One region of the Humidesulfovibrio idahonensis genome, then DNA from elsewhere that is predicted to be linked to it. Evidence: riboswitches for the same ligand, from Rfam matches in the RefSeq annotation. Region 1 holds a riboswitch; each other region holds the start of a gene.
The links. Region 1 has a riboswitch for cobalamin ahead of ACYQ4W_RS01260 (sirohydrochlorin cobaltochelatase). Riboswitches for the same ligand answer to the same signal wherever they lie in the genome.
Positions count from the first base shown of each region.

Region 2: another riboswitch for cobalamin. It lies ahead of ACYQ4W_RS12860 (ribonucleoside triphosphate reductase); the one in region 1 lies ahead of ACYQ4W_RS01260 (sirohydrochlorin cobaltochelatase).
Region 3: another riboswitch for cobalamin. It lies ahead of metE (5-methyltetrahydropteroyltriglutamate--homocysteine S-methyltransferase); the one in region 1 lies ahead of ACYQ4W_RS01260 (sirohydrochlorin cobaltochelatase).

Region 1 is NZ_BAAHYE010000002.1:213,567-223,885, forward strand. It holds gene cobI (precorrin-2 C(20)-methyltransferase) at 1-358, opposite strand, end outside; gene ACYQ4W_RS01245 (ABC transporter substrate-binding protein) at 355-1,341, opposite strand; gene ACYQ4W_RS01250 (ABC transporter ATP-binding protein) at 1,232-2,101, opposite strand; gene ACYQ4W_RS01255 (FecCD family ABC transporter permease) at 2,098-3,153, opposite strand; gene ACYQ4W_RS01260 (sirohydrochlorin cobaltochelatase) at 3,245-4,141, opposite strand; cobalamin riboswitch at 4,275-4,463, opposite strand; gene ACYQ4W_RS01265 (chemotaxis protein CheA) at 4,695-6,335, opposite strand; gene ACYQ4W_RS01270 (Hpt domain-containing protein) at 6,332-7,078, opposite strand; gene ACYQ4W_RS01275 (response regulator) at 7,101-7,496, opposite strand; gene ACYQ4W_RS01280 (TrmH family RNA methyltransferase) at 7,636-8,226, shown strand; gene ACYQ4W_RS01285 (hypothetical protein) at 8,891-9,034, opposite strand; gene ACYQ4W_RS01290 (D-2-hydroxyacid dehydrogenase) at 9,211-10,185, shown strand.
Region 2 is NZ_BAAHYE010000003.1:1,442,342-1,452,660, reverse strand. It holds gene ACYQ4W_RS12860 (ribonucleoside triphosphate reductase) at 1-1,389, opposite strand, end outside; cobalamin riboswitch at 1,516-1,719, opposite strand; gene ACYQ4W_RS12855 (ABC transporter permease) at 2,029-3,267, opposite strand; gene ACYQ4W_RS12850 (aminotransferase-like domain-containing protein) at 3,264-4,466, opposite strand; gene thiM (hydroxyethylthiazole kinase) at 4,602-5,405, shown strand; gene thiE (thiamine phosphate synthase) at 5,408-6,061, shown strand; gene ACYQ4W_RS12835 (GNAT family N-acetyltransferase) at 6,088-6,972, shown strand; gene ACYQ4W_RS12830 (histone deacetylase family protein) at 7,092-8,420, opposite strand; gene ACYQ4W_RS12825 (hydantoinase/oxoprolinase family protein) at 8,425-10,149, opposite strand.
Region 3 is NZ_BAAHYE010000003.1:1,869,625-1,879,943, forward strand. It holds gene aroC (chorismate synthase) at 1-357, shown strand, start outside; gene ACYQ4W_RS14630 (PAS domain-containing hybrid sensor histidine kinase/response regulator) at 400-2,397, opposite strand; gene metE (5-methyltetrahydropteroyltriglutamate--homocysteine S-methyltransferase) at 2,592-4,916, opposite strand; cobalamin riboswitch at 5,101-5,239, opposite strand; gene ACYQ4W_RS14640 (cation-efflux pump) at 5,588-7,051, opposite strand; gene ACYQ4W_RS14645 (sensor histidine kinase) at 7,201-9,768, opposite strand; gene ACYQ4W_RS14650 (bacteriohemerythrin) at 9,971-10,319, shown strand, end outside.

The DNA.
Region 1 (10,319 bases):
GGCCGTTGAGGGTGCGCAGCAGATAGCCGAAGGTGCTGTACGTCAGCGGGTCGCCCAGGGTCAGAAAGGCGGCGCTCTTGCCCGCGCCCAGAATGCCCGCCACCGTGGCCGCGTTCTCGCGCCAGGCCTGGTCCAGCACGGCCTGGTCCCGGGTCATGGGGAAGTTCAGGCGCACCACTTGCGCGTCGGGCCGCAGGTGCGGGCTGGCGATGCTGAGGGCGAGGGAGGCCTCGTTCTTGGTGGAGGCCGCGGCCAGCACCACGTCGACCCGTTGCAGCGTCTTGACCGCCTTGAGGGTGATGAGGTCCGGGTCGCCGGGGCCGACGCCTATGCCGTAAAGAGTGCCGTAGCGGGTCATTTTTTGTCCTTATGCTTTGCGGTCTTGGCGGGCCGCGTGTTCAGCGTCTTGAGCTCCGGATGCAGCAGGCCGGCCAGTTCCTCGGCGGCGCCGATGCTCTGCGGGCCTGGCCGCGCATACTTCTGCTCGTCCACGAACCAGGCCCGGCCGCTTGTGGCGGCGGGGATGGTGCGCAGGCGCGGGCGTCTGTTCAAAGGCAGCGGGGCCGGGTTCATGGGGCCGCGCTGGATGAGATACGCCTCCGGCGCCAGGCGGATGATCTCCTCCTCGCTCACGCGGGCGAACTTGGCCTTGTCCTCCACGCAGTTGACGCCCCCGGCGCGGCGGATGATCTCGGCCACGAGCCCGGAGCCTCCGGCGGCCAGCATGTTGGGCGAGCGCACCTCGTAGAACACGCGCGGCCGGTCCTTGGCGGCGGCCACACGGGCGTCCAACGCGGCCAGCCGCGCCTCCATGCTCCGCACCATGTCCTCGGCCCGCGCGTCGCTGCCGGTCAGCACGCCCACGCGGCGGATGACGGAAAAGAGTTCGGCGAAGCTCGACGCATGGAACACGGCCACGCGCAGGCCGCGCTTCTTCAGCGCCTCCACCGGGAGCGAGGCCTCCTTGCGGCCCGCCATCTGGAGCACGAGGTCCGGCCGCTGGGCCAGCACGGCCTCCACGTTGGGACGCATGTGCGTGCCGATGACCGGGAGCCTGGCGATGCGCGCGGGCAGCCGGTCGGCGTCGGTGCGCGCGACGATGGCCTCGGCCCGGCCCAGGCCGTCGAGGATCTCGTTGAACGCGCCGTACAGCGCGATGACGCGTCCGGCGGGTCGCTCGAGCGCTATGGTCTGGCCCGCGTCGTCGGTGATGCTGACGCCTGCCTGCGCCCTAGCCGAGAAGAGCAGCAGCAGGGCCGGAACGAGGCTGAGCGCCAGGCACCAGGTGCGCCTGGGGCGCGCCGGTGACGGGATGCGGCGCCACGCGGATGTCCGTTTCATAGATGTCCTTCAGGTTCGCTTCGGTGAATACGTCCGTGGTCGGGCCGTCGAGGGCGATGCGTCCGGCCTTGAGGAAGATCAGACGCGGGCAGTAGAGCGCGGCCAGGTTGAGGTCGTGCACGGCGGTGAGCACGGTGCTGCCCTGGCGGTTCTGCGCGGCCAGCAGATCAAAGGCCTCCACGCGTCGGGCCAGGTCCAGGGCGCTGGTGGCCTCGTCCAGGAGCAGGGCGCCGCGGCCCTGGCACAGGGCGCGGGCCAGCAGCACGCGCTGGAATTCGCCGCCGGAAAGCTCTCCGGCCTGGCGCTCGGCCAGGTCCAGGCAATGGGCGTCGGCCAGGGCGGCCTGGGTCGCGGCCTCGTCCTGCGGGCCGTAGCCGCCCCAGAAGCCGGAGCTGGCGAAGCGGCCCATGCGCACCAGCTCGCGCACGGTGTAGCCCTGGGGCGGCGTGGCGCCCTGGGGCACGCAGGAGATGAGCCGGGCGCGCTCGCGCACGGGGAGAGTGGCCAGGTCGCGGCCGGCGATCTCCACACCGCCGGAGCCTGCGCCGTCGGAGCCTGCGCCGCCGGACCCCGCACAATGGGCCCCCGCTTTGCCGGTCATGGCGGGCAGAAGTCCGGCCAGGGCCAGCAGCAGGGTGGTCTTGCCGGAGCCGTTGGGTCCCAGCAGGGCGGCGAATTCGCCGGGAGCGAGATGCAGGCTGACGCCGTGCAGCACCGCCCGGCCCGCATAGCCGCAGGTGAGGTTGCGCGCGCGGATCATGCCCGGCCTCCGCCGTTTTTGCCGGAGGCGAGGCCCTTGCGCGCCAGCAGCAGGCAGAAGAACGGTCCGCCCACCAGCGCCGTGACCACGCCCACGGGCAGCTCGGCCCCGCCGGGCAGCACGCTGCGCGCCAGCACATCGGACCAGATGAGCAGCAGCGCGCCCAACAGCGCGGAGGCAGGCAACAGCCTGCGGTGCCCCGCGCCCAGCACCAGCCGCACCAGATGCGGCACCACCAGCCCCACGAAGCCGATGACGCCGGATACGGCCACGGCCGCGCCGGAGAGCAGGCTTGCGCCGAAAAGCAGCCACAGCCGCGAACGCCCGGCATCGAGCCCCAGCATGCGCGCCTGGGTCTCGCCCAGGGAGAGCACGTCCAGCTCGCCCGCGCGCCAGAACACGAGCAGCGCGCCCAGCAGCATGTACGGCCAGGCCAGCTGCGCATGCTCGAAGCCCCGGCCCTGAAAGCTGCCCATGATCCAGAACACGATGCTGGACACGCTTTCCTCGTCCAGGCTCTTCAAGAGCGAAATAAGGGCGGAGAGAAAGGTGGAGATCACGATGCCCGCCAGAACCAGCGTCTCGCGCCGCAGGCTGGAGAGCGGCCCGCCCCCCGCGCGGGAGAGGCCCAGCACCAGCCCAAGGGCGGCCAGCGCGCCCGCCAGGGCGCAGGCGGGCAGGGCGCGGTCGTCGCCGGAAAGCGCTGCGGCCCCGGCAAGGCCGCTCAAAATGGCCAGCGAGGCCCCGAAGGCCGCCCCGCCGGAAACGCCCAGGGTGAAGGCATCGGCCAGGGGATTGCGCAGCACCCCCTGGAAGGCCGCCCCCGCAATGGCCAGCGCGGCCCCGGTGATGCCCGCCAGCACGACGCGGGCCAGGCGGATGTCCACAATGACCACGGACAGGCTTGGGTCCACGGGCGCGCCGTAAGCGAAGCCCGCGGCCTGCAGCAGCGCTCCCAGGGCCTGGCCCGGCGTTGCGGGAAAACTGCCCACGCAGCAGGCCAGCAGCACGGAGGCCAGCACGGCGGAGGCCAAGAGCGCCAGGGCAAGCACGGCGGAACGGATGGACCGCCGCCTTTCTGAAGCGAGGACGTCCGTTTTTGCGTCTTCGCCCCTGCCCCCGGTTCTGGCCTCCGCCGCCATGCTAGAGGCCCAGTTCCTTATCCGCGTCCTTCAGGTGCTCAATCCAGAGCCGGGACACGGCCGGGCGGCTGCCCAGCCCCACCAGCACCGGCTTGGGCGCAATGCCCGCGGCGGAGAGCTTGCTGGCCCAGGAGTCGTCCTCCTTGCCCGCCATGTCGTTGTGGGCGTGGTCGCCCGCGACGCTCATGAGGGGCACGAGGTACGCGGTGCGCACGCCGTGGCGCTTCAGGGTCTGGATGGTGTCGTCGATTGTGGGCGCGCTTTCCACCGTGGCCACGTAGACGCCGGGGTCGAGCTTCCACAGGGCGAGCTGCAGGGCGGAGTAGGCGGCGTTGGCCGGATGTTCGGTGCCGTGGCCCATGAGCACCACGGCCTCGCCCTTCTTGTGCTGCGGCAGGGAGGGCAGAATGGCCTTGGCCGTGGCGTCGATGTCCTCCGGCCCATACAGCAGCGGGCGGCCCACGCTCACGTGCTTGATGCCCTTGGGCATGGCCTGGAAGGCCTCGGCCGTGGCCTTGATGTCGTTGTATTCGCGGCCGGGTATGGATTGCAGGGACTGCACGGCCACGTGGGTGAAGCCCTCGGCGGCCATGTCGGCCAGGGCCTGGGCCGGGGAGCGCTTGTGTATGCCTTCGCCCGCGATCTTGTCGCGGATGATCTTGGAGGAATAGGCCAGGCGCACGGGCACGCCCGGGAAGGCGGCCTCGGCCTGCTGCTTCAGCGAGTCGATGGCGGCCACGGCCTCGGGCACGCTGGTGCCGAAGGCCACCAGCAGGATGCCGTGCTTGGGCTCGGCGTGTTTTTTGTCTTCGCCCGCAAGGGCGGTCTGGCCCAGGGCCAGGCAAAGAGTCAGCGAGAGAACGGCGCGCAAGAGCGCGGCCAATGCGGTTTGACGCATGCGGAACCTCCACGATGGAGGGCGGGTGGGGGACAACAAAAAATCCCTTCCCGCAGAAATGGTGCGGAAAGGGATTCCCGTATTCGTCCCTTAGCATGTCCCGTCGGACAAAAGCCCTCGTTGCCGACGAGAAGCCATGACACAGTATCCGGCAGGTCTTCCGACTCACCCCATCGGCCCCGGCCTTCCCAGGAGTTTTCTCCCAGTGGCGCGCTAGGGGACCGATCGTTTGCGGGGCTCACGGCGGCGGGTCCGCTCCCGATTCACACGGGATTCCCTCTTCACCCCGCAGTTGCGGGGCACCGGACACAATAGTGGTTAGTCGGTCGGGGAAGGGGTGTCAAGCGGCGCGGGCGTGCGCCAATGAGCCGCATCAGCGGGGCGCGGCCACGAAGGGTGTCGGCAATGGGCGCTTGCGGGGCGTGCAAAGCAAGGGCGTCAATGGATGAGCGTCAATGGATGAGCTTAAAGGATGTGCATCAATGGATGGGGCGGCAAGCGGAGGCATCGTCGCAGGGCGTCAGCTACGGGCGGCGTGCGCCAATGAGCCGCATCAGCGGGGTGCGGGCGCCTCGACAGGCGCGGCCACGGGCGCGCTGACCTCGGCCAGCAGCTTTTCGATGTCGAGCACCAGGGCGTCGCTTTCGCCCATCATGCCGAAGCCCAGAATGGGCAGGGTGTAAATGTCCTGCACGGGCACCGTGAAGCCGGTGACCACCACCTGCTGTTGGCGCAGCACCTCGTCCACCAGCAGGGCCGCGCCGGCCTCGCCCATGCGCACGGTGATGATGAGTCCGCGCTCGATGCCCGGGCAGGAGTCGCCCAGGCCCAGGTGCCGGCACAGGCGCAGCAGGTGGAAGATCTGGCCGCGCACGCTCACGGCCTCGCTGCCGTCGGGCAGGGACACCAGGTCTTCGGCCTGGGGCGCGTATATCTCCAGCACGTCGCGCGAGGGCACGATGAGCGTCTCCGGTCCCACGCGGCACACAAGCGCGTCCACAATGCCCTCGTTCACCGAGCGCGAAAGCGGAATGGACAGGGTGAAGCGCGAGCCGGCGGCGGGCAGGTTCTCGATCTTGATGTCGCCGCCGAGGGTGGTGCGCACGGCGTTGGCCACGGCGTCCATGCCCACGCCCCGGCCGGAAACGTCGGTGACTTTCTCCGCCGTGGAGAAGCCGGAGGAGAGGATGAACTGGATGACCTCCTGGTCGGAGAGTTCCTGGCCGGGCTCCACCAGGCCGCGCTCTTGGGCTTTCTTCAAAATTTTCGCGGCGTTCAGGCCCCGGCCGTCGTCGCTCACCTCCACATAGGCCGTGTCGCCCTTGCGGTAGGCCGTCAGGTTGACCGCGCCGGTCTCGTCCTTGCCCGCGGCGGCGCGTTCCTCGGGCGTCTCCAGCCCGTGGTCCAGGGCGTTGCGCAACAGGTGCACCAGGGGTTCGTTCAGGCTTTCCACAATGGTCTTGTCCAGGGCCAGTTCATCGCCGGTGATGGTGAAGCGCACCTTCTTCTGCATCTTCTGGCTCAGGCTCTGCACCAGGCGGTTCATGGGCAAAAAGATCTGCTTCAGCGGCACCAGGCGGATGGCGTCCACCTGGGTCTGCAGGCCGGTGATGACCGTGTCGAGCTCGGCCAGGGTGGAGGCGGAGAGGGTGGCCCCGCGCATGCCGCTTTGGGAGAGCACCGCAAAGGTGACCATGAGCTTGCCCACCAGCTCGATCAGGCTGTCCAGGCGTTCGGTGGGCACGCGGATGCTGGTGATGCCCTGCTTGCTGGCGGCCAGGGCCTTTTCGGCGTGCTTGTCCGCGTCCTCGGCAGGGGGCTCGGCGGCAGGGGAGGCTGCGGCTTCGGGTTCCGCAACGGCCAGGGGAGCGCTCGCTTCGGCGGCCCGCGATTCCAGCACCGGCGGCGCTGTGGCGGTTTTCGGCTGGTCGAGCACGCCCGCCAGGGCGTACAGGAACTTCTTGTGCGCCTCGCACAGGCGCAACAGCGCGGTGACGATGGGCTCGTTGACCGGGGTTATGCCGTCGGCCAGCATGTCTAAAAGCGAAATGACCTGGGCCGAGGCCAGCTTGAGGTGCGAAAGGCCCAGGGCCTCCAGCACATGGGACACGTCGTTGGCTGTGGGCCGGCCGTCCTCCAGCAGAAGGATCTTCTCCTCCAGGGGGGCGATGCACTGGCGGATGTGGTCCCTCACTGGACGCTCCCCTCGGGCAGGCCGCATTCGACATCCCCGGCTTTGGCCACGGGCTGGATGACGGCGTCGAAGTCCCAGGCGTAGAAATTTTCGCGGCAGGCGCCGCACAGCCCGCGCACGCGGATGGTCCACATGCCGGCCAGGGCCGCGATGTCCTCCCACACGCCGGAGCCGAAGCTCTTCACCGCCGCGACATCCAGGACCACGGGCGTGGTTTGCGGCAGGCCGAGGATGGCGCCCACGATCTCATCGGCCTGAGACTTCTTGTGGATGCGCGGGCAGCTCAGGCGCAGCACTGTGGCCCCAGGCTCCTGCTCCACGGCGAGGCAATGGTCGCTGCTGGCCTTGGCCGTTTTGCCGCCCTCGCCCGCGGCGGCGGCAAGCACCTCGCACACGGCGTCTATCTCGGACTGGTCCGGCGCGCCAAGGTCGCGTATCTGCTCGATGACCGCGAACACGGAGTTGACGCCGTGCGCGGCCAGGGAAATGTTGTCGGCGCTGTGCTCCAGGGTGCCCGCCTGCAATTTTTTGAGGAAGCTCTCCACCTTGTGGGTGAAGGCGCTCGCGGCCTCGAACCCGGGCATGAAGCCGGTGACGCCCTTGATGGTGTGCAGGGGCCGGGCCAGCACCTCTATGCCCGCGGCCACTTCGCCGGCGCCAAGAAGCTCCAGGCCTTCCAGCACCTGGGGATAATACTTGTCGCCGACTTCGGCGAAGAATTCCTCGGACAGGGCGTCGCTCAAAAGAAAATCCTTTTTGACGGGCTTACGCCACGATGAAACCGAGTTTCTGGAGTTCTTCGAAGAGCTTGTCCTTGCGCACGGGCTTCACGATGTAGCCGGAGGCCACGCCATCGTGGAACGAGCGTATGACGGTCTTGGGGTCGTCGAGGGCCGTGGTCATGAGCACCTTCACGCTCGGCTTGCCGGGCAGGGTCTGCTCGTAGTCGCGTATTTTCTGCAGGGCCTCAAGGCCGTCCATCTCCGGCATCATGATGTCCATGAGCAGGAGTTCGTACGGCCGACCCTCGGCATGCGCAAGTTTGAAGGCCTCCAGCGCTTCGACGCCGTTGACCACCACGTCCACCTCGAACAGGGTGTTCAAAAACACGGAAAGCACCTTCCGGCCCAGAAATTCGTCTTCGGCTATAAGCGCTCGCATACCCTTCCTCCCACGGCGGACAGGCCGCTTGGTGTGTGTAATGTATTCGCGCAACCACCGAAAAAGTCAACAACAGATAGTGCAAGGCTCATGTTCTGCGCACTTGCGCGGGGGCAGTGTTGTGAGTACAAGCGCGCTCATGCGAGGCTTCATCTCACCCGAACGCGCGGCGCGTATTCACGGCGTGCTCTCCCGCCGTCAGACCGACGTCACGCTGGTCATGGACAACATTTGGAATCCGCACAATGTCTCCGCCATTTTGCGCAGTTGCGACGCCTTCGGGCTGTTCCGCATCCATTTGTATTACACCACGGAAAAATGGCCGGAGATGGGCACCAAGTCCTCGGCCTCGGCCAAAAAGTGGATTGAGCGCGTGGGCCACGAGTCCGCCCCGGAAATGCTCTCCGGCCTCAAGCAGGCGGGCATGCAGGTCATCCGCACCGGCTTTTCCGAAACCGCAAAGCCTCTTTACGACTTCGACTTCACCAAGCCCACGGCCGTGATCCTGAGCAACGAGCATCGCGGCGCGTCACCGGAACTCATCGACCAGGTGGCCGAGGAGCTTTACATTCCCATGCAGGGAATGGTGCAAAGCCTCAATGTTTCCGTGGCCGCGGCGGTCATTCTGTACGAGATGTTCTCCCAGCGCCGGCGCGCGGGGCTCCTGGACACTCCGGCCCTGTCCCCGGAGGAATTGGAGGCTTTGGCCCTGGAGTGGAGCGACAAGTAGCGCCGAGGCGCTGCGATGCCTGAACCGCCGGCGCCTTTGGCTTTCGGCGGTTGGCCCGCCGGGTCGCCTTCGGCCCAGGGTTCCGGAAAGCTCCATATGGAAAGAGGCTGCGCACGTGCGCGGCGGACGAAAAAGCATGAACGGCCTGGAAGCGATTCCGGGCCGTTTTTTTGCGGCTTGCGGAATCCGCGCAAACTCGGCCGGCTTTGCGCAGGAAGCGCACGGGGTGGGGCCACGCCATGACTTCCGGCAGGACGGCGACAGCGGGCGCGCCCGGCGTGTGCGGTGCCGTTCACGGGCTTTGCCGCGCAGGAACGGGTCCCGGCAGGGGCGCGGCAGGCATTCGCCTGTGCGGGATGTCTGGCGGGCTGGCTCGGCGGGGCTGGCTCGGCGCGGCGGGGGACGCCGGTGGGCGGGCGCGGGAACGCCTGGGCCACCTGGGCAAGGGACCCGCGTGGGCACGCGCGCGTATGGCGTCGCGCCGGCATGATTGTGAGCGGAGAGGCGAAGAACCCGTGGCCGAGGGCGGCTGGATGGGCGTTTTGCCGCAGCGCCAGGCGCCGCATAAAAGAAAACCGACCGAACCACCCCACGCAATCGGCGGGGCGGTCCGGACGGTCATTCTGCAAACATCAAGGCTGCCGGGCGAACCCGGCCCAAGGGCCTAGTGGTGGCCTTCTTTCTTGCCCTGCTGGATGCGGATGAAGGCCACGGTGATGATCCAGGCCAGATAGATGAAGATGAGGGAAACGCCGACGGTTCCCTGGCTGGTGCTGTGGGCCATGTCTTTCAAAAGTTCGCCGAGCATGGATCAATCCTCCGGATTTTCTTACCTGGCCTTTGCAAGCCAAGGCGCGCCTATTTCACGCGATCGCCGGGAAATGTCAAGGGGGGTCTCCGGCTTGGCTAAAGGCGAAGCCCCTTGCCAGCGAGACGCCGGGCGCGTTACTGTGGTCCGACAGAATTTTCGCCACGGAGGCGCACATGACCGAAAAACCCCGCATTGTCGTGCTCGACGCGTTCACCATGGGCCAGGACGTCTCCTGGGAGGGCATAGCCAGCCAGGGCGAACTGCACCTGTACGACCGCACCCAGCCCGCGCAGCTTTTGGAGCGGGCCAAGGGCGCGCAGGTGCTGCTCACCAACAAGACCGTGCTGGACCGCGCCGCCATAGAGGCCCTGCCGGACCTGCAATGCATCTGCGTGCTGGCCACGGGCTACAACGTCATCGACCTTGCGGCCGCGGCGGCGCGGGGCATTCCCGTGTGCAACGCGCCGGGCTATTCGCCGCCCGCCGTGGCGCAGCACGTCATGGCCGTGGTGCTGGAGCTGTTCACCCATGTTTCGCTGCACGCCCGCGCCGTGCGCGACGGCCGCTGGAGCTCGCAGCCGGACTTCTGCGTGTGGGACGAGCCCATTGTGGAGCTGGCGGGCAAGACCTTCGGCGTGGTGGGCTTCGGGGCCATCGGCAACCGCGTGGCCGAGCTGGCCAACGCCTTCGGCATGCGCGTGCTGGCCCACGTGCCGCGCCCCAAGGAGCTGCCGCCCTACGGCCCCTTCGACTTCGTCTCGCTGGACGCGCTTTTCGAGGAGTCCGACGTGGTGAGCCTGCACTGCCCGCTGACCGCCGAGAACGAGAACATGGTCGACGCGCGCCTGCTTTCGCTCATGAAGCCCACAGCCTACCTGGTGAACACCGCGCGCGGGCCGCTGGTGGACGAGGCCGCGCTCGCCGCCGCGCTTTCGGCCGGCAAGCTCGCCGGGGCCGCCCTCGACGTGGTGCGCCAGGAGCCCATCCAGCCAGAGAACCCGCTGCTTTCCGCCCCGAACTGCCTCATCACCCCGCATGTGGCCTGGGCCAGCCGCGAGGCGCGCGGGCGGCTTTTGCGCATCGTCGCCCAGAACCTGGGCGCGTTTTTGCGCGGCACGCCGCAAAACGTGGTGAACGGCGTGGGCTAGCGGGGGCTCCATGAATACAACGCCCACCGCGGTCACTTGGCGCTGCAGGGGCTGCGCCGGTGAGCCAAATCAACGGCGCAGCACACAACGTCCGTGGATATCATGGTCCGTGGATATCATGGCTAGCGGGCGGG
Region 2 (10,319 bases), on a different contig from region 1:
CAGCCGGGCCATGAGGTCGCGCTCGTTGCCGCGTGAAAGGTAGCCCAGGCGCGCGCAGTTGATGGTGACCACGCCCAGCGACCCGGTCTGCTCCGCGCTGCCGAAGAGCCCGTTGCCGCGCTTGAGCAGCTCGCGCAGGTCAAGCTGCAGGCGGCAGCACATGGAGCGCACCATGTTCGGCGTCAGATCGGAGTTCAGGAAGTTCTGAAAATACGGCAGGCCGTACTTGGCGGTCATCTCGAAGAGCAGGTCCACGTTGGGCCCGTCCCAGGGAAAGTCCTTGGTGATGTTGTACGTGGGAATGGGGAAGGTGAACACCCGGCCCTTGGCGTCGCCCGCGGTCATCACCTCGATGTAGGCGCGGTTGATCATGTCCATCTCAGCCTGCAGCTCACCGTAGGTGAAGGACATTTCTTCGCCGCCGATGACCGGATGCTGGCCTTTCAAGTCATCCGGGCAGGTCCAGTCGAAGGTCAGGTTGGTGAAGGGCGTCTGCGTGCCCCAGCGCGAGGGAACGTTGAGGTTGTAAATGAGTTCCTGGATGCACTGGCGGACGTCATCATAGCCGAGCGCATCTTTGCGCAAAAACGGCGCCATGTAGGTGTCGAACGAGCTGAAGGCCTGCGCGCCCGCCCATTCGTTCTGCAGCGTGCCAAGAAAGTTCACGATCTGCCCCACGGCGCTGGAGAGATGCTTGGGCGGCTTGGCCTCCACCTTGCCGGGCACGCCGTTCAGGCCCTCGACGAGAAGCGTGCGCAGCGACCAGCCCGCGCAGTACCCGGCCAGCATGTCCAGGTCGTGGATGTGCAGGTCGCCCTCGCGGTGGGCCTGGCCCACCTCTGGCGGGTAGACGTGATTGAGCCAGTAGTTGGCCGTGACCTTGCCGGAGACGTTCAGGATGAGCCCGCCCAGGGAATAGCCCTGGTTGGCGTTGGCGTTGACGCGCCAATCCTGCCGGTCCAGGTACTCGTTGATGCTGGCCGCCACATCCACCACGGTTTTTTTGTCCTGGCGCAGTTTGGCGCGCTGTTCGCGGTACACGCTGTAGGCGCGCATGGTCTGGAAGTGGTTGGCCGAGATGAGCGCCTGCTCCACCGCGTCCTGGATGTTTTCAATGTCGGGCAGACGGCCGGAGAAGCGGTGGGAGAGCACCTTGACCACCTGCGCGGTGATGAGTCCGGCCTCGGCGTCGTCGAATTCGCCAGTGGCCGCGCCCGCGCGGCGGACGGCCGAGCGGATCTTGCCCGCGTCGAAGCCGATGACTTCGCCGCTGCGCTTGCGCAACTGGGCGGGCGGCGCAATGGGACGCAGCGGGGTGAGGATGGCGGCCGGGGTGGAGGAGGCATCCTCGGACGGCTGGGGATCACGGTGTTGGGCGGTTTGAGACATGGCGGGCTCCGGCGGGTTCTGGTTTCGTTGACGCGGGGGCCGAAACCAGCAGCCGAGGGCAGCACGCCCATCCAAACTGCCGCATCGCCCTCCCACGAGGCAAACGCGTCATGCCGTCCGCGCAGGGTGCGCGGGCGGGAGCAGGCAGGTCTTCGGACTTGCGGGCATTGCGGCGTTCTTGCCGTCTTTCTTGCCCCCGGACTTCCCGGCCTTTCGCCAGTGTCTCGTAGTGGGGGCTCGTTCCCGTTCACCGCTGCGGGGCAGTTCTGGGCTTGCACCAGATTCTCTTTTCACCCGGCAGGGCCGGGCACCAGCTCACGCAGATCTATGAGGCCGGCGGGCGATAAAGTCAAACCCCCCTCATGACGCGCACCCTCCTTGGATTGCTGGGGGGATGCGCGCCGCGGCCGGCAGACGCTGCCAAGCAACGCGGCGTGAACAAGGAAAACCACGCCATGCGGCGATCTAGAAAACATCCAGATGTTCTTTAGATTTATGGGCCACCCGGAGCGCACGACGAGGCTCTTCCGAACGGGCAAGGCATTTGGGACAAAGAGCCTGCGCGTTCATCGTCATGGCCTTGCCCAAGAGCCTGGGCCGGTCTTTTTTGCGCGGCCCGCCCCTTGGGTTCCCCGCGGCCTAGCCGTCGCCGCGCAGCGCGGCTATGGGATCCAGCGCGGCCGCGGCCTGCGCGGGCTTGAGGCCGAAGACGAAGCCGATCAAGAGCGCGCTGCCCAGGGACCAGAAGAACACCTTCCACGAGAAGAGGATTTGCAGCATGCCCAGCCGGGTAAGCAGTTGCCCCAGTCCCAGCCCCAGTCCCAGCCCCACAAGCCCGCCGATGGCCGTCAAAAAGGCCGCCTCGAGCATGAACTGCAGCAGGATGGCGTTCTTGGTCGCGCCCAGGGCCTTTTTGAGCCCTATTTCTCGGCTGCGCTCGCTGACGCTGATGGAGAAGAGGTTGGCCAGCACAAAACCGCCAACGGTCATGGCGGCGGCGGCGGTGACGCCAAGAAAGGCCACCAGCCCGCCCTTGAAGGCGGAAAGGAATTTCAGGATCTCGTCGGCGGTGATGATGGAGAAGTCGTCGTCGTCGCTGTCGGCCAGGTGGTGGTTCATGCGCAGAAAGGCGCGCAGATTCTCCACGTGGCTGCTCATGAGCTGGGGCTCCAGAAACTTGATGCGCATGGCGCGGTAGTACTTGCGGTCCAGGTTGAAACGGCTGGTGAGGGTGCTGATGGGGATGATGACGCGGTCGTCCACATCGCCGCCGCCGCCGGAGGCCCCGCGGTACTTGAGCCGGCCGATGACCTGCACCTGGAACTTGCCCATCTGGAAGGTGCGGCCCACGGGCGACTCGTCGCCGAAGAGCTCGCGGGAGGGCTTGTCGCCCAGCAGGGCGACGCGCGCGCCCAGGCGCACGTCCTCCTCGGAGAGGTCGCGGCCCTCGACCAGCGGCCAGTTCCAGGCGCTGGCGTAGTTTTCCGTGGCGCCGACGATGAGCGTGCCCGGAAGATTCTTGTCCTGAAAGCGCAGAGGAATGTCCTGCTTGGCGCGCATGGGCACCACCAGCGAAACGCCGGGCAGCGACTGGCGGATGGTGCGCATGTCGTCTTCGGTGAGGGTGTTGGTGCGCGCGCCGACAGCCCGCTTCTTGAAGTTCCCGCCGAAGACGAGGGCGGCGTCGGGCCCGAACCATTCGACCAGCTCCACGGCCTTGCGCTCCGCCCCGTCCACGGCGGTGACGATGAGGGTGAGGGCGGCCACGCCGAACCCCACCCCCATGATGACAAAGAGCGAGCGGGCCTTGTAGGCCCACAGGGCCGCCAGGGCCATGCCCCGCAAACGGCCCAGAAGGGTCAGCGTTCCGGCGCTCATGCTCCCTTGCAGGCGGCTTTCGGGCTGTCGGCCAAACAGGCCTCCATGCAGGCGGCCAGCCGCTTGATGCCTTCGTCGATGGTCTCGGCGTCGGCGTTGGAGTAGTTGAGGCGCAGGGTGTTTTCGCCCGTGCCGTCCACAAAGAAGGCCGCGCCGGGCACAAAGGCCACCTTGCACTCCACGGAGCGCTTCAAGAGCTCCGTGGCGGAGAGGTTCTCCGGCAGGGTGACCCAGAGGAACATGCCGCCCTCGGGCTGGGTGACGTGCACGTTCTTGGGAAAGTGCTTGGCGATGGAGGCCTGCATGGTCCGGCACTGGTTGCCGTAAAGCTCGCGGATGCGCGCCACGTGGGCCTCGAAGTCGTTGTCGGCCAGGAACTGGTGCACGATCATCTGGTCGAGGGAGCCGGTGTGCAGGTCGGCCGCCTGCTTGGCGATGACGAGCCGGTCCATGATCTCGCCCTTGGCCACGATCCAGCCCAGGCGGAAGCCGGGCGCGGCGACCTTGGAGAAGGTGCCGAGCAGCATGGAGTGCTCCGGCCGCTGCTTGTACACCGGCGGCAGGGCGCGGCCCTTGAAGCGCAGCTCGCCGTAAGGGTCGTCCTCAAGGAAGAATGTGCCGTGGCGGTGCAGCAGCTCGGCCACCGCTGCGCGCTTTTCTTCGGAATAGGACAGGCCGGAGGGATTCTGAAAGCTGGTGACGGCATAGAACAGCTTGGCGCCCTCAAGGGCCTTGTCGAGGGCGGCCAGGTCCGGGCCGTCGTTCTCCAGCGGCACGGAGCGCCAGGAGGGCCGGAAGATGGTGAAGGCCTGGATGGCGCCCAGGTAGCCGGGCTTTTCCATGACTACGGTATCGCCCGCGTTGACGATGACCTTGGCCACGAGGTCCAGCGCCTGCTGAGAGCCGGTGGTGATGAGGATGTCGTTGGGGTTCACGTTCATGTCCATGCGCCGCTTGTAGCGGTCGGCGATCCACTTGCGCAGGGGCAGGTAGCCCTCGGTGGTGGAATACTGCAGGGCGCTCGGGCCGGACTCGTACAATACCTTGGCGGCGGCGGCGGCGATCTCGGGCACGGGGAAGGAGGCCGGATTGGGCAGGCCGCCCGCGAAGGAGATGACGGAAGGATCCGCGGTGACCTTCAGAATCTCGCGGATGAAAGAACGCTGGGCCTTAGCCACACGATCGGCAAACTGAGGCATGTGGGGGACTCCTTTTCATTATTGTAGGGAGGACTGTAGGCCCGTGCCTCCGCGATTTCAACCCTCCTTGCCTTGACAACCGGCAGGCAAGCGGAGAATCTTGAACGACCTGCAACCTCATAGCCGGAGCACGCCATGACCGACGCCGACAAGGTATTTCGCGACATTGAGGCCATCCGCGCCAAAGCGCCGGTGATCTTGTCCATAACCAACTACGTGGTGACCAACACCACGGCCAACGCGCTTTTGGCCCTGGGCGCCTCGCCCATCATGAGCCACGCGGTTGAGGAAATGGCCGAGCTGGTCGCCATTTCCGGCGGCGTGGTCATCAACCTCGGCACCGTGGCGCCGGAATATCTTGCCGCCATGGATCCCGCCTGGACCGCGGCCGACGAGGCCGGCGTGCCCGTGGTGCTCGACCCCGTGGGCGCGGGCGCGAGCATGCTGCGCACCGTCACCCCCCTGGCCCTGCTCGGCGCGCACCAGCCGTTCATCATCCGCGGCAACGCCTCGGAGATCATGACCCTTGCCGGTGATTCCGGGTCCGCCGCGCGCGGGGTCGACTCCACGGCCAAGAGCGACAACGCGGGCACCGCCGCGCGCACCCTGGCCATGAAGCACAACTGCGCTGTTGTGGTCAGCGGCGAAACCGACTTCGTCACCGAAAGCGGCGCCAAGGTGCGCGTGCTCGGCGGCAGCCCGCTCATGCCGCGCGTCACCGGCCTTGGCTGCACGGCAACGGCCCTGTGCGCGGCCTTTGCCGCCGTGAACAAGAACCCGCTGGAAGCCGCGCTGCATGCCTGCGTCACCATGAAGGTTGCGGGCGAGATGGCGGAACGAAAATCAAGCGGCCCCGGCACGTTGCAGCTGCATTTGTACGATGCGCTGTACAACATGACCGCCCAGGACGTGGTCGACCACATCAAGGTGGTGCACTAGCCATGACGCGGCGGCCGGGCTTTGACCTCGCACTCTATCTGGTGACGGACCGGAAGCTGTGCGGAGAGCGGAGCCTGGCCGACGTGGCGGCCCTGGCCGTGCGCGGCGGCGCAAGCGTTGTGCAGCTGCGCGAAAAGAGCCTGGGCTTCCGCGACATGGTCGCCCTGGGCCAGGCGCTCAAGGCCCTGCTCGCACCGCATGGCGTGCCGCTCATCGTCAACGACCGTGTGGATGTGGCTTTGGCCGTGCAGGCGGACGGCGTTCATCTGGGCCAGTCGGACATGCCCGCGCCCCTCGCCCGGCAATTGCTCGGCCCGGCCGCGCTCATCGGGCTCTCCCTGGAGCGCCCGGACCAGCTGGCCGAGGCCGAAGGCCTGGACATCGACTACTACGGCGTCAGTCCCATCTATCCCACGCCGACCAAGACGGACACGGGCCCCGGCTGGGGCCTGGGCGGCCTGCGCGGTCTGCGCGCCGCCACAGCGCGTCCCCTGGTGGCCATTGGCGGCATCGGCGCGCAAAATGCCGCCGAGGTCATCCGCGCCGGGGCCGACGGCATTGCCGTGGTCTCCGCCATTTGCGCCGCCCCGGATCCGGAGAGCGCGAGCCGCGCCCTGCTCGACGCCGTACGCCGGGAGCTGGCGCTCCGCCCCTGACAGCCACGTCCATCAAGGAGGCCCGCATGACCTCGCCCCACGGCACAAGCACCACGGTCGACGATGGGTACGCCATCCGCCGCATGGCGCGGCATGAGCTGGACTTCGCCCTGGACCTGGCCGCGGCCGAGGGCTGGAACCCCGGCCTGCGGGACGCCGAAGCCTTTTGGCGGGCCGACGGAGACGGCTTCTTTCTCGGCGCGCTGCACGGCGAGCCCGTGGCGGCCATTTCCGCCGTGCGCTACGCCGCGGACCAGCACAGCCCGGCCTTCGGCTTCATCGGTCTGTACCTCGTGCGGCCGGATCTGCGCGGGCGCGGCTATGGCCTGCGTCTGTGGAACGCGGCCCTGAAAGCGCTGGCTGCGCCCACAATCGGTTTGGACGCGGTGGTGGCCCAGCAAAGCGCCTACGCCAAGGACGGTTTCGCCCTGGCCCTGCGCAACAGCCGCTATGAAGGCACGACCGGTGGCGAGATGCCCCCTGGGCTGCACGATCTGGAGGAAACGCCCTTCGCCGAGGTGCTGGCCTACGACAGGCGTTGCTTCCCGGCCCGGCGCGAAGCCTTCCTGACATCCTGGCTCAGCCTGCCGGGGCACGTGGCCCTGGGGCTGCGGCGCGGGGGAAGGCTGGCCGGCTACGGCGTGGTGCGGCCCTGCGGCGTGGGCTCAAAAATTGGCCCGCTCTTCGCCGATGACGCGGTCGCCGCACACAGTCTTTTTCATGGTCTTTGCGCCGCCGCGCAACAGGGCCCGGTCTTCCTCGACGTGCCCCTGCCCAATGCGGACGCGGTGCGGCTGGCCGAGTCCCACGGCATGCGCCAAGTGTTCGAGACCGGGCGCATGTATCGCGGCCCTGCGCCCGCATATGACCTGGAACGCGTCTTCGGCGTCACCAGCTTCGAACTGGGCTGACAAGAAAAAGGCCGCCCCCCAACGGGAGACGGCCCAAATGAACGACGAATGAACGGCGGGTGAACAGCGTTCGACGTGCTTCCTTAGCGTGACCGCTCCCGATCAGGCCGTGGCTTCAGTCAAAACCCGTGCCGCAAATACTGGCGGTCCGCCCGGTTGATGAGCTGGCTGTAGCGGTAGCCGTCCTTGGCCTGGGCTTCGTCATACAGGGCCAGACCCTTCTCGCGGCAGCGCGGGCAGGCGTTGAGCGGAATCTCCACGCCCAGGCAGGCGGGGTTCTTGGTGGTGCGGCTGACGACCTTGAGCAGCCCCCGGCAGGAGTCGCACAGCAGCAGCTCCTCGGTTTGCGCCTCGCTGATGCCGTCGGTGTCGTAATAGATGTCCTTGTGGCGCACGAACCACTCGCCCTCGATCTTGCCGCCGGAGACGCTCTGCTCCAGGCTGGGCGGGTTGAAGTACAGCTCTGGAAGGGCGTCGCACAGCTTGGCCAGATATTCGGCTATCTGCGGCCGCTGCGCATGCTTCACGGCGTCGAAGCCCGGCTCGCGCACGCCGGAGTAGTCCAGCCCGGCCATGGACAGGCAGATGCCCAGATTCACGTAGGGCAGGGCGCCCTGGATGGAGTACCCGCCTTCCAGCACGGCGATGTCGGCCTGCAAGAGTTCGGTCAGGCGCGCATAGCCCTGCGCCGTCAGGTTCATGTTGGTGATGGGGTCGGTGAAGTGGTTGTCCTGCCCGGCGGAATTGATGACCACCTCGGGCTGGAAGTCCTTCAGAATGGGCATGACCACCCGCTCCATGGCCATCATGTAGCCTTCGTCGCCGGTGCCCGGCGGCAGGGGGATGTTGATGGTGCGGCCAAGGGCGTGCGGGCCGCCGCATTCCTGCGGGAAGCCCGTGCCGGGGTAGAGCGTGCGGCCGTCCTGGTGCAGCGAGATGAACAGCACATCCGGGTCGTGCCAGTAGATGTCCTGGGTGCCGTCGCCGTGGTGGCAGTCGGTGTCGACCACCGCGATGCGCTTCTTGCCGTAGTTCTCGCGCAGGTGCTCGATCATCACGGCTTCGATGTTGATGTTGCAGAACCCCCGCGAGCCGTGCACGACCTTCATGGCGTGGTGTCCCGGCGGGCGCACCAGGGCGAAGGCCTTCTTGTGCCGGCCGCTCATGACAAGATCAGCGGCGGTCATGGTGCCGCCGGCCGCCACCAGGTGCGAGCGCGTGGCCACGGCCTCCACCTCCGGGTAGCAGAAGTGCACGCGCTCGATGTCCTCTTTGGTGGCCACGCCGGGCTTGTGCTCGTCCACGCCCTCGATGTCGAAGAGCCCCTCTTCCTTCAGCTGGTCCTGCGTGTAGAGCAGACGCTCTTCCCGCTCCGGGTGCGTGGGCGAGATGCTCCAGTCGAAAGCCGGGAAGAAGATGACGCCCAGGCTGTTTTTTGCCTCGTGCATGGCCCTACCTCCCCGCCGTGGTTTGCGACTGTCCGGTCAGGGCGAAGGCCACGCCGGGCTTGATCTGGCATTTGACGCGGATGTTGCGGCCGGTGGTGACGCCGTCGCTCACCATGTTGAAGCTGGAGGCGTGGTTCACCTGCGCGTTGTCCCGGTCGGCGAACACGCCCATTTCGGACAGATGCGCCAGCAGATGGTTCAGGGCGTCGCGCTCGGCCTCCTTCAGGCTGTAATTGCGCGGCACGTTTTCGCGGTGGCGCAGGGCGGGAATGAACATGACGCCCTTTTCCGTGTCGGCGAAGAGCTCCAGGCTGGCCGTGTTGCGCGTCAGCGCCGCGCCGATGGCGTTGGCCACGTCGAAGTGCTCCGGCACCACGGTGAAAAGCTCGAAGCGCTGGCGCACGGCCTCGCGCATGGCCTGGGCCGGGCCGCCCATGAGGTATACGCGCTTGGGCACCACGCGGCGGCCCTCCAGCAGCTCGTGGATGGTGTATACGGGCTTGTCGTTGATCTCGTCGAGCAGCTCCCGCGTGGCCTTGAAGATGGCCTCGCTGGCGGCCTCCACGGCGCTCTGGGCCAGCACCTCCGGGCTGATGGAGTGGCAGCGCGCGAACTGGCCGATGGCCTGGCGCGAGGCCTCCACGTTGCCGTGGCTGGCCGCGCCCACGCAGTTCAGCGCGTCGATGAGCGTCGGGCGGGCATCGGCCGCGCAGGCGCAGCCCAGCTCCACGCAGTCGGCCTGTGAGGGGCCGAGGCGGTTGGGCCCCACGCGCACGGCCTCGCCCAGCACGCTGATGGCCGAGTCGCCGCCGATGCCGATGGAATGCACCTTGAGCGCGCGCACCAATGTGGGGTGGCTGCCGATGTCGATGCCGTCGTGCTCCACCAGGGGTTGGCCGTCCACGAACACGGCGATGTCCGTGGTGGTGCCGCCGATGTCCAGAATGATCGAGTCGTGGTTGATGTCGCACAGGGCGATGATGCCCATGACGCTGGCCGCGGGGCCGGAAAAGATGCTCTGCACGGGCATTTTGCGCGCCTGGGCCAGGGGAAAGGTGCCGCCGTCGGCCTTGAGGGTGTTCACGCGCACATGGCCCAGGCCAAGGCGTGCAAGGCTCTTCTCCACGGCGTCGGCAAAGGCGCCGAAGACCCGCCACACCGCGCAGTTGAAATAGGCCGTGGCCAGGCGGCGGGGAAAGTTGAGACGCCCGCCCAGCTCGTGGCCCAGGGTCACGGCGTCCGCGCCTGCGCCGTCCGGGCCGAGCATCTGCCGCAGGGTGTTTTCGTGCAGGGGGTTGCGGGTGCTGAACTTGCCCACGCAGCCGAACACGCGCACGCCTTTTTTGCGGCAGGCGTCGATGGCGCTTTGCGCCTGCGCCGCGTCCAGGCGTTCGATCTCGCTGCCCCGGTGGTCGATGGACCCTGTGAGCACGTGGTAGTCGCGGCAGAGCATGAAGTCGTCGGCGCTGATGCCCGGCCCCGGCACCACCAGCATGCCCACGTCCTCCAGGGTGCCCTGGACGATGGCGTTGGTGGAGAGCGTGGTGGAAAGGTTCAGCTGCGAAATGCTCTGGGCCGGCACGGCCGCCAGAATGCCCTCCAGGGCCTGGTTCACGGAGGCCAGCAGATCCTGGTGGTTGGTCTTTACCTTGGCCTGGGCGGCAATGCCTGATTCGTCGAGCGCCACGGCGTCCGTGTGCGTTCCGCCTACGTCGATGCCGAGATACATGGGCTGGCCCCCTTGGATGTTGTGAAGGCTTCGGCAATGCTTTTCGGGGCATAGCACCGGCTTTTAGGACCGTAAAGAGGCCCGGGGACGCCCCATCGGCGGGCGGTCTGTGGGGGTCGGTGGATGGTCGCAAGCGGTCGGGGCGCCACAGGCCTCACGCTGTCGGTCCA
Region 3 (10,319 bases), on a different contig from region 1:
ATGGGCGTGGGCGCGGTGAAGGGCGTGGAGGTGGGCGCGGGCTTCGCCGCCGCGCGGCTCACCGGCAGCGCGAACAACGACCCCATGACCCCGGACGGGTTCTTGTCCAACAACGCGGGCGGCATTCTGGGCGGCATGGCCAGCGGGCAGGAGCTCATTGTGCGCGTGGCGGTCAAGCCCATCCCTTCCATCTCGCGGGAGCAGCAGACCGTGAACAGCAAGGGCGAGGCGGCGCGCATCACCATCGGCGGGCGGCACGACATCTGCGCCATTCCGCGCATTGTGCCGGTGCTCAAGGCCATGCTGCTGCTGACCTTGGCCGACTTCGTGCTTTTGCAGCGCAGCGTGGGCCGCTAGCGGGGCTGTTTCGTTCCGGGCCTTGCGCCGCCGGGCGGCTTCTCAGTTTGCGGGGGCGGTCTTGCGGCGCAGCAGGCACTGCTCCAGGGCGCGGAACAGTTCCTCCGCCACCAGGGGCTTGGGCACGAAGTCGTCCATGCCCAGCTCTAGGAAGCGCTTCCGGTCCTTCTCGCGGGCGTAGGCCGTCAGGGCGATGATCGGCACGCTCTTGTCCAGGCCGGGCACCTCGCCCCGGCGGATGTGGTGCGTGGCCTCGATGCCGTCCATGAGCGGCATCTGGATGTCCATGAGGATGGCGTCCACCTTGTCCTTGTCCAGGGCGCGCAGGGCCTCCACGCCGTTTTCCGCCAGGAACACGGTGTAGCCCATGCGCCGCAGCAGGGTGGTGGTCATCATGCGGTTTATCACCTCGTCCTCCACCAGCAGAATGCGCGTGCCTTCGGTCTCCGGCGTCGGCTGGCTGGCGGGCTTGGCGTCCTGGGCGCAGGTCTGGGGCAGGGCAAGGCGCAGGCGGAAGTAGAAGCGGCTGCCCCGGCCCGGCGAGGAAGTGGCGGCAATCTCTCCGCCCATGAGGTTGACGAGGTTGCGGGCGATGCACAGCCCCACGCCCACGCCGCTGCGGCGCTTGGTCAGCACGTCCTCGGCCAGGGTGAAGCTGTCGAAGATGCATTCCATCTTTTCTGCCTCGATGCCGACGCCCGTGTCCTCCACATGAAAGACCAGGTCCACCCCGTCCGGCGCGTGCTCGTCCGGCTGGTCGCCGGGCCGTTTGTCCGGCGTCTGCCCGGATCCGGGCTGCTCCGCCAGGGACACGCCCATTTCGATGCGCCCGGCGCCCGTGCATTTGAGCGCATTGCTCATGAGGCAGACCAGCACCTGGCGCACGCGGAACTCGTCGCCGCAGACGCGGTGGGGCACGCCCTGGCGCAGGCTCAGCTCCAGCACCAGCCCCTTGAGTTTGGCCTGCACGGAAAAGTTGTTGGCTATGGAGCGCATGAGTTCGGCGAGGTCGAACTCCTTGATGATGGGTTCTATGGCTCCGGCCTCTATGTCCGCCAAATCCAACAGGTTGTTGATGACGTTGGTGAGGCGCACGGCGGAGTCGCGAATGACCTCCAGGCAGTCCTGCTGCTCCTCGTCGGGGTCGCTCGCGAGCCCCACCTGGGCCATGCCGAGGATGCCGTTGAGCGGGGTGCGCAGCTCGTGGCTGATGTTGGCCAAAAACTGCGACTTCATCACGTTGGCGCTCTCGGCCATGATCCTGGCGTTCACCAGCTCTTTTTCGCGGCGTATCTGCTGGGTTATGTCCTGGGAGAACTCGGCCAGGGCGTCCACCTCGCCGGAGTCGTTGATGACGGGGTAGATGCACACGGTGCTGCTGCGGTCTTCCAGGTCTTCCTGGTAGCAGATGGGGCTTTTTTCGCGCAGGGCCATGCGCAGCTTGTCGCGGCGCTGGGCGGCGCTTTCCTCGGGCAGGCAGGCGTAGGACGAGGTGCCGATGAGATCCTGCACCGTGCTGCCCCGGCGTTTGGCCGCCTCGTCGTTCAGGGCCAGGAACACGCCCTGCTTGTCCACGAGGATGGCCGATTCCTGGCTGGCGTTGAGCAGGGCCTTGATCTTGCGCTCGGAGTCGATGACCTTTTTTTCGGAGAGCACGTACTTGGTCACGTCCTCGCGGATGACGATGCCGCCGATGAGCCGGCCGTCCTTCTTGACCGGGATGGCGCGCATGCTTTGATAGCCGCTTTGCCCGCCGCTGAATTCCGAGGTGAAGATGTTCTCGACCTGGATGGGCTGGCCGGTGAAGACTTCCTCGATGTGCTGGGCCAGCCCGGAGCTGACGATGCCCGGCAGGTCGAAGATGGACTTGCCGAGGTAGTCTTCCTTTTGGCGCTTGTCTTTGGCGAAGTTGTGGATGTGCCAGTCGTTGACGAAGGTGATGTCACCCTGGCAGTTGAAGCACATGATGGAGACCGGAGCCAAGCCCGCCAGTTCCGTGGCGTCGCAGAGGGGCTTTTCCTCGGTGTCCTTCTTGGCCATGTCTTCCTCCGTCGCAGTGGGGAGGCGGCTGCGGGAAATACTGCCACTGTATGCCAAAGCTTATAGCAGTTTGCCGGGCATGGCAATCTGATTGAAGGCGCCTTGGCAGGGCGTTGACCGATTATTCAAGTTCGCCCCGCAGAAGCCCGGCGCAGCCCCCCCAAGCCGAGGCGGCGGCGCCGGGCGGTGTCGCTCTACCGGGACGTCAGCTCCGCGCGGGCCAGGCGCGCGGCCTCGACCATGTTCGTCAGGCTGGCCAGGGTCTCGGGCCAGGCGCGGGTCTTGAGCCCGCAGTCCGGGTTGACCCACAGGCGGCCGGCCGGAATGACCTCGGCCGCGCGGCGCAAGAGGTCCAGCATCTCCGCCGTGCCGGGCACCCGCGGGCTGTGGATGTCGTACACGCCGGGGCCGATTTCGTTGGGATATTCAAAGCGGCGGAAGGCCTCCAAGAGCTCCATGCGGCTGCGGCTGGCCTCGATGCTGATGACGTCCGCATCGAGCCGGGCGATCCACTCCACGATTTCGTTGAACTCGCAGTAGCACATGTGGGTGTGGATCTGCGTTTGCGCCGCGGCCCCGCCCACGGCCAGGCGGAAGGCGTCCACGGCCCAGAGCAGATAGGCGTCCCAGTCCGCGCGGCGCAGGGGCAGGCCCTCGCGCAGGGCGGGCTCGTCGATCTGGATGGCCTTGATGCCCGCGGCCTCCAGGTCGCAGACCTCGTCGCGCAGGGCCAGGGCGATCTGCCTGCAGGTCTCGGCCCTGGGCTGGTCGTCGCGCACGAAGCTCCAGCAGAGGATGGTCACCGGACCGGTGAGCATGCCCTTCATGGGCTTCTTGGTCAGGGACTGGGCGAAGCGGCTCCAGTCCACGGTCATGGGGCCGGGGCGGCTCACGTCGCCGTAGATCACCGGCGGCTTGACGCAGCGCGAGCCGTAGCTTTGCACCCAGCCGTTCTGGGTGAAGCAGAAGCCGGCCAGCTGTTCGCCGAAGTACTCCACCATGTCGTTGCGCTCCGGCTCGCCGTGCACCAGCATGTCGAGCCCCAGACGCTCCTGCGTGCCCACGGCGTCGTGGATGGTGTCCTCAAGGAAGGCCTTGTAGCCCTCGGGCGAAAGCTCGCCCTTTTTGAACCGGGCGCGGGCCGAGCGCACCTCTTTGGTTTGTGGAAAGGAACCGATGGTCGTGGTGGGCAAGGGCGGCAGGCCGAGGGCCGCGCGCTGCAGCCCGGCCCGACCGGCATAGGGCAGGGGCCTGGCCAGCATGTCCGGGCCGACGGCCGCCATGCGCCGGGCCACGTCCGGGTTGTTCAGAAGCGGGCTGTGGGCGCGGGCCATGCGGATGCCCCGGTTCTCGGCCAGCCAGTCCGCGCAGGAGCGGCCCAGGCTGCGGTCCAGTCCGCCCGCGCAGTCGGCCAGCTTGCGCACCTCGCCGCACTTTTGCAGGGCAAAGGCCATCCAACCGCGCAGCTCCGGAGCCAGCCGCGTTTCGCCCTCCAGGTCCACGGGGCAGTGCAGCAGCGAGCAGGACGTCGCCACGAGCAGGCGCTCCGGGCCTATGGCCCGCGCCGCGTGGTCCAGCAGGGCCAGGGCCTTGTCCGCATCCACGCGCCAGATGTTGCGGCCGTCCACCACGCCCAAGGATAGGGCCGTGCGCGGGGCCAGGTGGGCGTATATGCCCGCAAGCTGCTCCGGCGCGCGCGTCAGGTCCAGGTGCAGGGCGTCCAGATCCAGGCCGGAGTAGACATCCGCGTTTTGAGCCACGCCGCCGAAGTATGTGGCGAGCATGAGCTTGGCGGGCTTGGCCGCCTGGGTGAGCCGCACCAGGGCGCTGCGGAACCGGCGCGGCAGGTGCTGCGGCAGGTCCAGCGCCAGCACCGGCTCGTCGATCTGTATCCACTCCGCCCGCAGGGCCAGCTGGCCGATGAGCTTGGCGTAGGCCTCGGTGAGGGCGGGCAGAAGCTCGAAGCGGTCAAAGCCCGCGTCCACGCTTTTGCTCAGGTGCAAAAAGGTGCAGGGGCCGGGCAAGACCACCTTGGCGCGGAAGCCCGCGGCCTGGGCCTCGGCCAGCTGGTCCAGCAGGTCGCGCGCGTCGGGGTCGAAGCGTTGCCCGCGCGTGAGCTCCGGCACGATGTAGTGGTAGTTGGTGTCGAACCACTTGGTCATCTCCATGGCCGCGTGGTCCTGGCCCTCGCCGCCGCCCCGGGCCATGCGGAAGTACCGCTCCAGGCCGCCGTCCGCATCGGCCGGACCGAAGCGGCCCGGCGCCGCGCCCAGGCGCAGGGTCATGTCGAGCATGTGGTCGTACAGGGAAAAGTCGCCCACGGGCACGATGTCGATACCCGCCTGGACCTGGCTGGTCCAGTGGCGCAGGCGCAGGTTCCGCGCGGTTTCGAGCAGGGCGTCGCGTTCCGCTCCGCGGCCTGCGTCGCGCAGCGGGCCGCCTGTCCAGAACGCCTCCAGCGCCTTTTTGAGTTCGCGGGCCGCGCCCATGCGGGGAAAGCCCAAAGTGTGCGTCAACATGCGGTAACCTCCGGTCGTCCGATTTTGGCCAGAACCACAAGGCGAAGCGAGGGCGCAAGAGACTGGAGGGGGCGGGAGCGCGCTGAGCCGTCTGTCTGAACAATCCAGCGGAAACGCCGACGGGGGGGCGTTCAATGTCCTGCGGCCCAGGTCGCGAGGCCTGCACTATCGTCCGTTTCGGGTCGTCTTCTGGCTTCCGGGCGGGGGCACGTCCCCCGGCCTTGGTGGCCGCGTCCTTCCCGAACCGCGAGCGGTTCAGTGGGCGCGACCGGCGTTTTTCCCGGTTACAGCAGCGCGTCTGCGACGGATTTGCACCGTCTTCCGTTACCCGATGGGTTTCTGGCGAGTGTTGAGCTATTGTTTGGCTAGCCCGCGCGGGCATGGCTGTCAAGCCGGGGGAGCGGGCGGTTTTTCGGCGTGAGGGCGCGCGCTGGCCTTGCCGTGCTCCTGCGCTGGCTTGGCGTTGCCTTGGCGTGGCTTCAAATGGCTGCCCCGGCGGCGGGTTAGAGGCTTGGCGGTTCCAGGCGCTGGGCTGTCGGACTGCGAGCGCTGGGACGAGGCGCGGTCAAACGGTTGTCCGCTTGGACGCCGCCTGTTTGGACGCCGCCTGTTTGGAAGTCGAGAGGCGAGGCTCTGACGGATCACGCTCCGGCAGGCCAGACACCGACAAGTCAGGTGATGGGTTGCTCCAGTGCGGCGGGCACGGATTCGTCCGGCTCCATGTGGATGGTGATGCGGATGAGCTGGGGCAGACGCGCGCGCAGGCTGGCCTCCAGGGCCACGGTGCGGTCGTGGGCCTGGGTGATGGGCGTTTGCGGGTGCATGCGGCAGTGGAACGAGGCGGACACCCGCGCGCCGGAGCGCAAGAGCACCAGGCCGTGCAGGTCGCACACGCCGGGGGTCTCGTCCACAACCTCCTTGATGGCCAGGCGCAGGGTCTCGGCGCTCTCCGGGTCGTCCAGGGCCGGCTCCGGGTGCGCGCCCTGCGGTTCTATGTGCGTCACCACGTGGCAGGCGCCGCCGAGCTCGGCCCGCAGCTGGGCCTCCATGCCGCTGATGCGCTTGTGCGCCTCGGCCAGGGAGAGGGACTCCGGCACCTCGGCGTGCAGGTTCAACAGCAGCACGCCGTCGGCGTGGCGCAAATCCAGGTCGTGCACGCCCAGGTCGTAGGTGTCGGCCACGGCCTTGGCGCGGTCCAGCAGCCCCGCGGCGCCGTCTTCCTCCGGCCGCAGCTCCACCAGCACGTCCGCGCCGGGCAGCACGGCCTGGGCCGCATCGCGCGCCTGGCACACCACCTGGTGGCCGTCCTCCAGCTCCAGCCCCGCGCGCACGCCCAGCAGCATGTCGACAAAGCTGGCCGGGCCGCTTTGGCGCACCCGCACCCGGCGCACGCTGAGCACGCCCGGCAGATGCGCCACGCGCTTTTCTATGCCGTCCTGGGCCTCCTGCACGCCCGCGTCCAGCAGCACGTCCACGGCCTGCCGGCCCAGGCGGATGCTGACCCACAGGACGATGCCGGACACGGCCAGGGCCGCCAGGGCGTCGGCCCGGTGCAGCCACTGGGCCAGGGGCGTGGCCGGGTCCAGGCTGTCGGCCAGGGCCAGCGCGCCCAGGCCCGCCAGCACCACCAGCGACGACCAGATGTCCGTGGAGAAGTGCAGGGCGTCGGCCTCCAGGGCCTGGCTGTTGTGCTTTCTGGCCGCGGCCAGCAGCATGCGCGAGCGCGTGAAGTCCACCACGATGGACACGGCCATGACGCCCGCGGCCCAAAGCGTGGCCTCCACGGGCTTGGGGTGCAGCAGGCGGTTCACGGCCTCGAAGACGATCCACACGCAGGTGCCCAGAAGCAGCAGGGTTTCGACCAGGGCCGAGAGGTTTTCCACCTTGCCGTGGCCGTAGGGGTGCTTGCGGTCCGGCGGCAGGGTGGAGATGCGCACGGCATAGAAGGTGACGCCGGCGGCCACAAGGTCCAGGGCGCTGTGGGCGGCCTCGGACAAAATGCCCAGGCTGCCGGAGGCTATGCCCACCACGAGCTTCATGCCCGTCAGCGCAAGGGCCGCCAACACCGAGGCCAGGGCGGCGGAATGCTTTTCGCGCAGGGCCAGGGCCTCTGTTCCGGGGGTGATTGTGCTCATTGGATGATTCTACGTGGAGGGCGGCAAGGCGTCAACGCGGGGGAGGCTGCGAGTCCTGGAGTCGACACTGAACAAAAATCCGCCGCGAGGCCTGGGAGCGGCCTTGCGCTTGGTGGGCACGGGGGAGCTGTCGCGAGCGCAACAGATTGTCAACTCAGGGGAAAGCGCACGGTGAAGACCGCGCCGCCGTCGTTTTTGGCCTCGGCCGCGCCGTGCAGCTGCTCCGCCAGGGACCACACGAGCTCGAGCCCCAGGGTGTTGCCCTCGCCGGGGCGGAAGTTTGCGGGCAGGCCCTGGCCGTCGTCGCGCACGGTGATTTGGGCCTGGCCCGGTCCGTGGGTGAGCAGCACCCGCACAGTGCCCTGCTCGCGGCCCTTGAAGGCGTGCTTCAGGGCGTTGGTCAAAAGCTCGTTGCACAAAAGCCCCAGGGGTATGGCCTGGTCGATGCCCAGGGAGAGTTCGTCCAGCTCAAGCTCGATGCTGATGCCGGGGGCCCCGGCCATGCCCGCGCCCACGCGCTGGGCCAGCCGCTCCAGATAGTGGCGGAAGTCCACCTGGGCCAGGTTGCCGGTCTGGTAGAGGTCTTCGTGCACCAGGGCCATGGAGAGGATGCGCGCCCGGCTCTGGGCCAAAAGCTCCAGCACGGCCGGGTCCTGCACGTCGCGCGCCTGCAGGCTGAGCAGGCTGGAGACGATCTGCATGTTGTTCTTGACCCGGTGGTGGATCTCCTTCAGCAGCACTTCCTTTTCCCGCAGCGAGGCGCGCAGGTCGCGCTCCGCGCGCAGGCGCATGACCTCCGCGCTGGCGCGCAGGGCGAACAGCCGCAGGGTGGCGATGATCGAGGGGTCATCGGGCATGGCCCGCCGGTCCATGATGGACAGGTGCCCGATCCTGAGCCCGTCGGCATTGTGCATGGGCACGCCGAGGTAGCTGTCCACCCCGACCTCCGTGAAGAACACCGTGTCCGGGTAGCGCTGGAGCAGATTGCTGCGCACCAGCAAATACCCGTTGTCCGGAATGTCGCGGCCCGGCGTCTCGGCGAGGGAGAAGTCGCGCGACATGGCCTTTCCGTCCGCGCTTGAGATGGACAACGTGCGCATGCGCGTGGGCGGGGTGTCGAGGTATTCCCCGATGAAGGCGGCATAGACGCCGAGGATGGACACGAGCCTGGCGGTGAAGGCCTGGAAGAACTCCTGCCCGGTGACGGCGGCGGTCTCGTCCAGCAGGGAGCGCAGCACGGCCTCCTGGCGCTGGCGCTCGCGGATGTCGCGCCCGGTGGCGAAGACGACGCGGGAGGCGCCGCCCTCCACGAGGCTGATGGTGATCTCCTTGTTGAGCGTGGCGCCCTGGCGCGTGCGCTGGCGCGTGTCCCAGCTGATGGGGCTGGTGGCCGACAGGCGGGCCAGCATCTCCGCCCAGCGCGCGGGGTCCAGGTCCATGTCCACATCGAACACGGTGAGGCCCTGCATCTCCTGCGGCGCATACCCCAGGCTCTTGGCCGCGCGCGCGTTCACGTACAGGAAGCGTCCCTGCTCGTCGGTCCAGTAGATGTCGTCGCCGGCGTTGTCCACGGCGAACTGGGTGCGCGTCAACCGCTCCAGGGTGGCCTCGCGCTCCGCCTCCCGCGCGGAGAGCTCCGCGCCGATGCGGTCCACGGCCTGGGCGAGCTGCCCCAGCTCGTCGCCGCCGGTCTGCGTTTCGGCGTAGCCGGTTCTGGCGGCAAGGTCGCCCTCGGCGAAGCGGCCCGCCACCATGGCTAGGCGTTCTATGCGCTCCACGAAGATCTTCTTGCCCGCCAGCCATGCGGCCAGGGCGGTCAGAAACGCAGCCGAAGCCAGAATGGCCAGACCGGACAGGAGCGCTTGGCGCGCCTCGGCGATGATGGTGTTTTCCGGCAGGCTGATCCCTGCGTAGATGCTCGGCGGCTCGTCCGCCCGCAGGCGGGACTCCTGCACGACGTACAGGCGGCGCAGGCCGGTGAGGTCAAGGGCGTAGAAGGGGCTCTCGGCCGCGGCGGTGGCCAGCAGCCGGCGCTGGCTCAGGGTCACCTTGCCGCCCAGGGGGTAGAGGTCCGGCCTGGGGTCCGGGTAGTGGCGGTTGAACAGCCGCCGGCCTTCGCGGTCGGCCATGAACACGGTGGAGCCGGGCGGCAGCTGGATGTCGCGGACCATGTCGCCGATGATGTCCAGGCGCACGCCGGTGGAGACCATGCCCAGCACCTCGCCCCGCGGGCCCGGCACGGGCGTGGCGCAGACCAGCACGTCGAGCCCGGTGGAGAGGCTTTTGCGGTAGCCGCCAAGGACAAAGGCCCTGGTCTTGAACAGCTCGGCGAAGTACGGGGCTTCGCGCAGGCTGAAATTGGGCGTGTGGTTCTGGGCCGAGGCCAGCACCGCGCCCTGGGGGGTGCTCAGGATGATGTCGCTGTAGATGGGGTTCGCGCCCAGCAGCTCGCGGAACAGCTGTGCGCTCGTCTTGCCGTCCAGGGCGCGCACGGAGGGCAAAAGGGCCAGGGTGGCCAAAAACTGCCGCGTGCTGGCGATGAGCTGCTGCTGGCGCTGGGCCAGGTCGCTGGTGATGTGCGCGGCGCGCGTTTCCGCCTCGCGCAGGGCCTGCCGTTCTTCGGCGATGCCGGTGTACAGCACCAGCGCCAGCGCCGGCAGCGAGGCCAGCACCGCCAAAAACAGCAGCTTGAGGCGAATGGACAGCACTGCCCGCATGAGCGCAACCCCTTGGGACGACGACTTTTGCTGGTTCTACCAATAATCCCGTACAGCAAGCGCAATCATCGCGCAAGGGGGGCCAGGGGTAATGTGTTGTGGTCCGCCTACCGAAATGATAGGGGTTACTACCCCCGTTCGTAACCGCCGCCCGGTTTCGGCAAGCGGCATTGCGTTCCCCATCCGCCAAGGAGATTCTTCCATGCCACAGGCGCCAAGCCCAAGCTCCAGCATCAAGATCCGGATCATCATCTCCGCCGCCGTGCTGCTGGGCGGCGGTGCCGCCTCCTTCACCTACGGCCTCATGTCCGACTCCTCGTCCTGGGTGCATACCCTGCTCTTTGTCCTGGCCATGCTCGGCGCCGGCTTTTTGCTGTGGACCGTGCACGCCCAGATGATGCTGCCGCTGGCCGCCTTGGGCGACTATGCCCGCGCGGTCTCCACCGGCAAGGACGGCGCCTGCCCCATGACCGCCATGCCCGAGGAATACGCCGCCCTGCGCGACGCCATGTGCCTGATGGTGCAGCACCTGGACGGGGCCATAGCCGCCG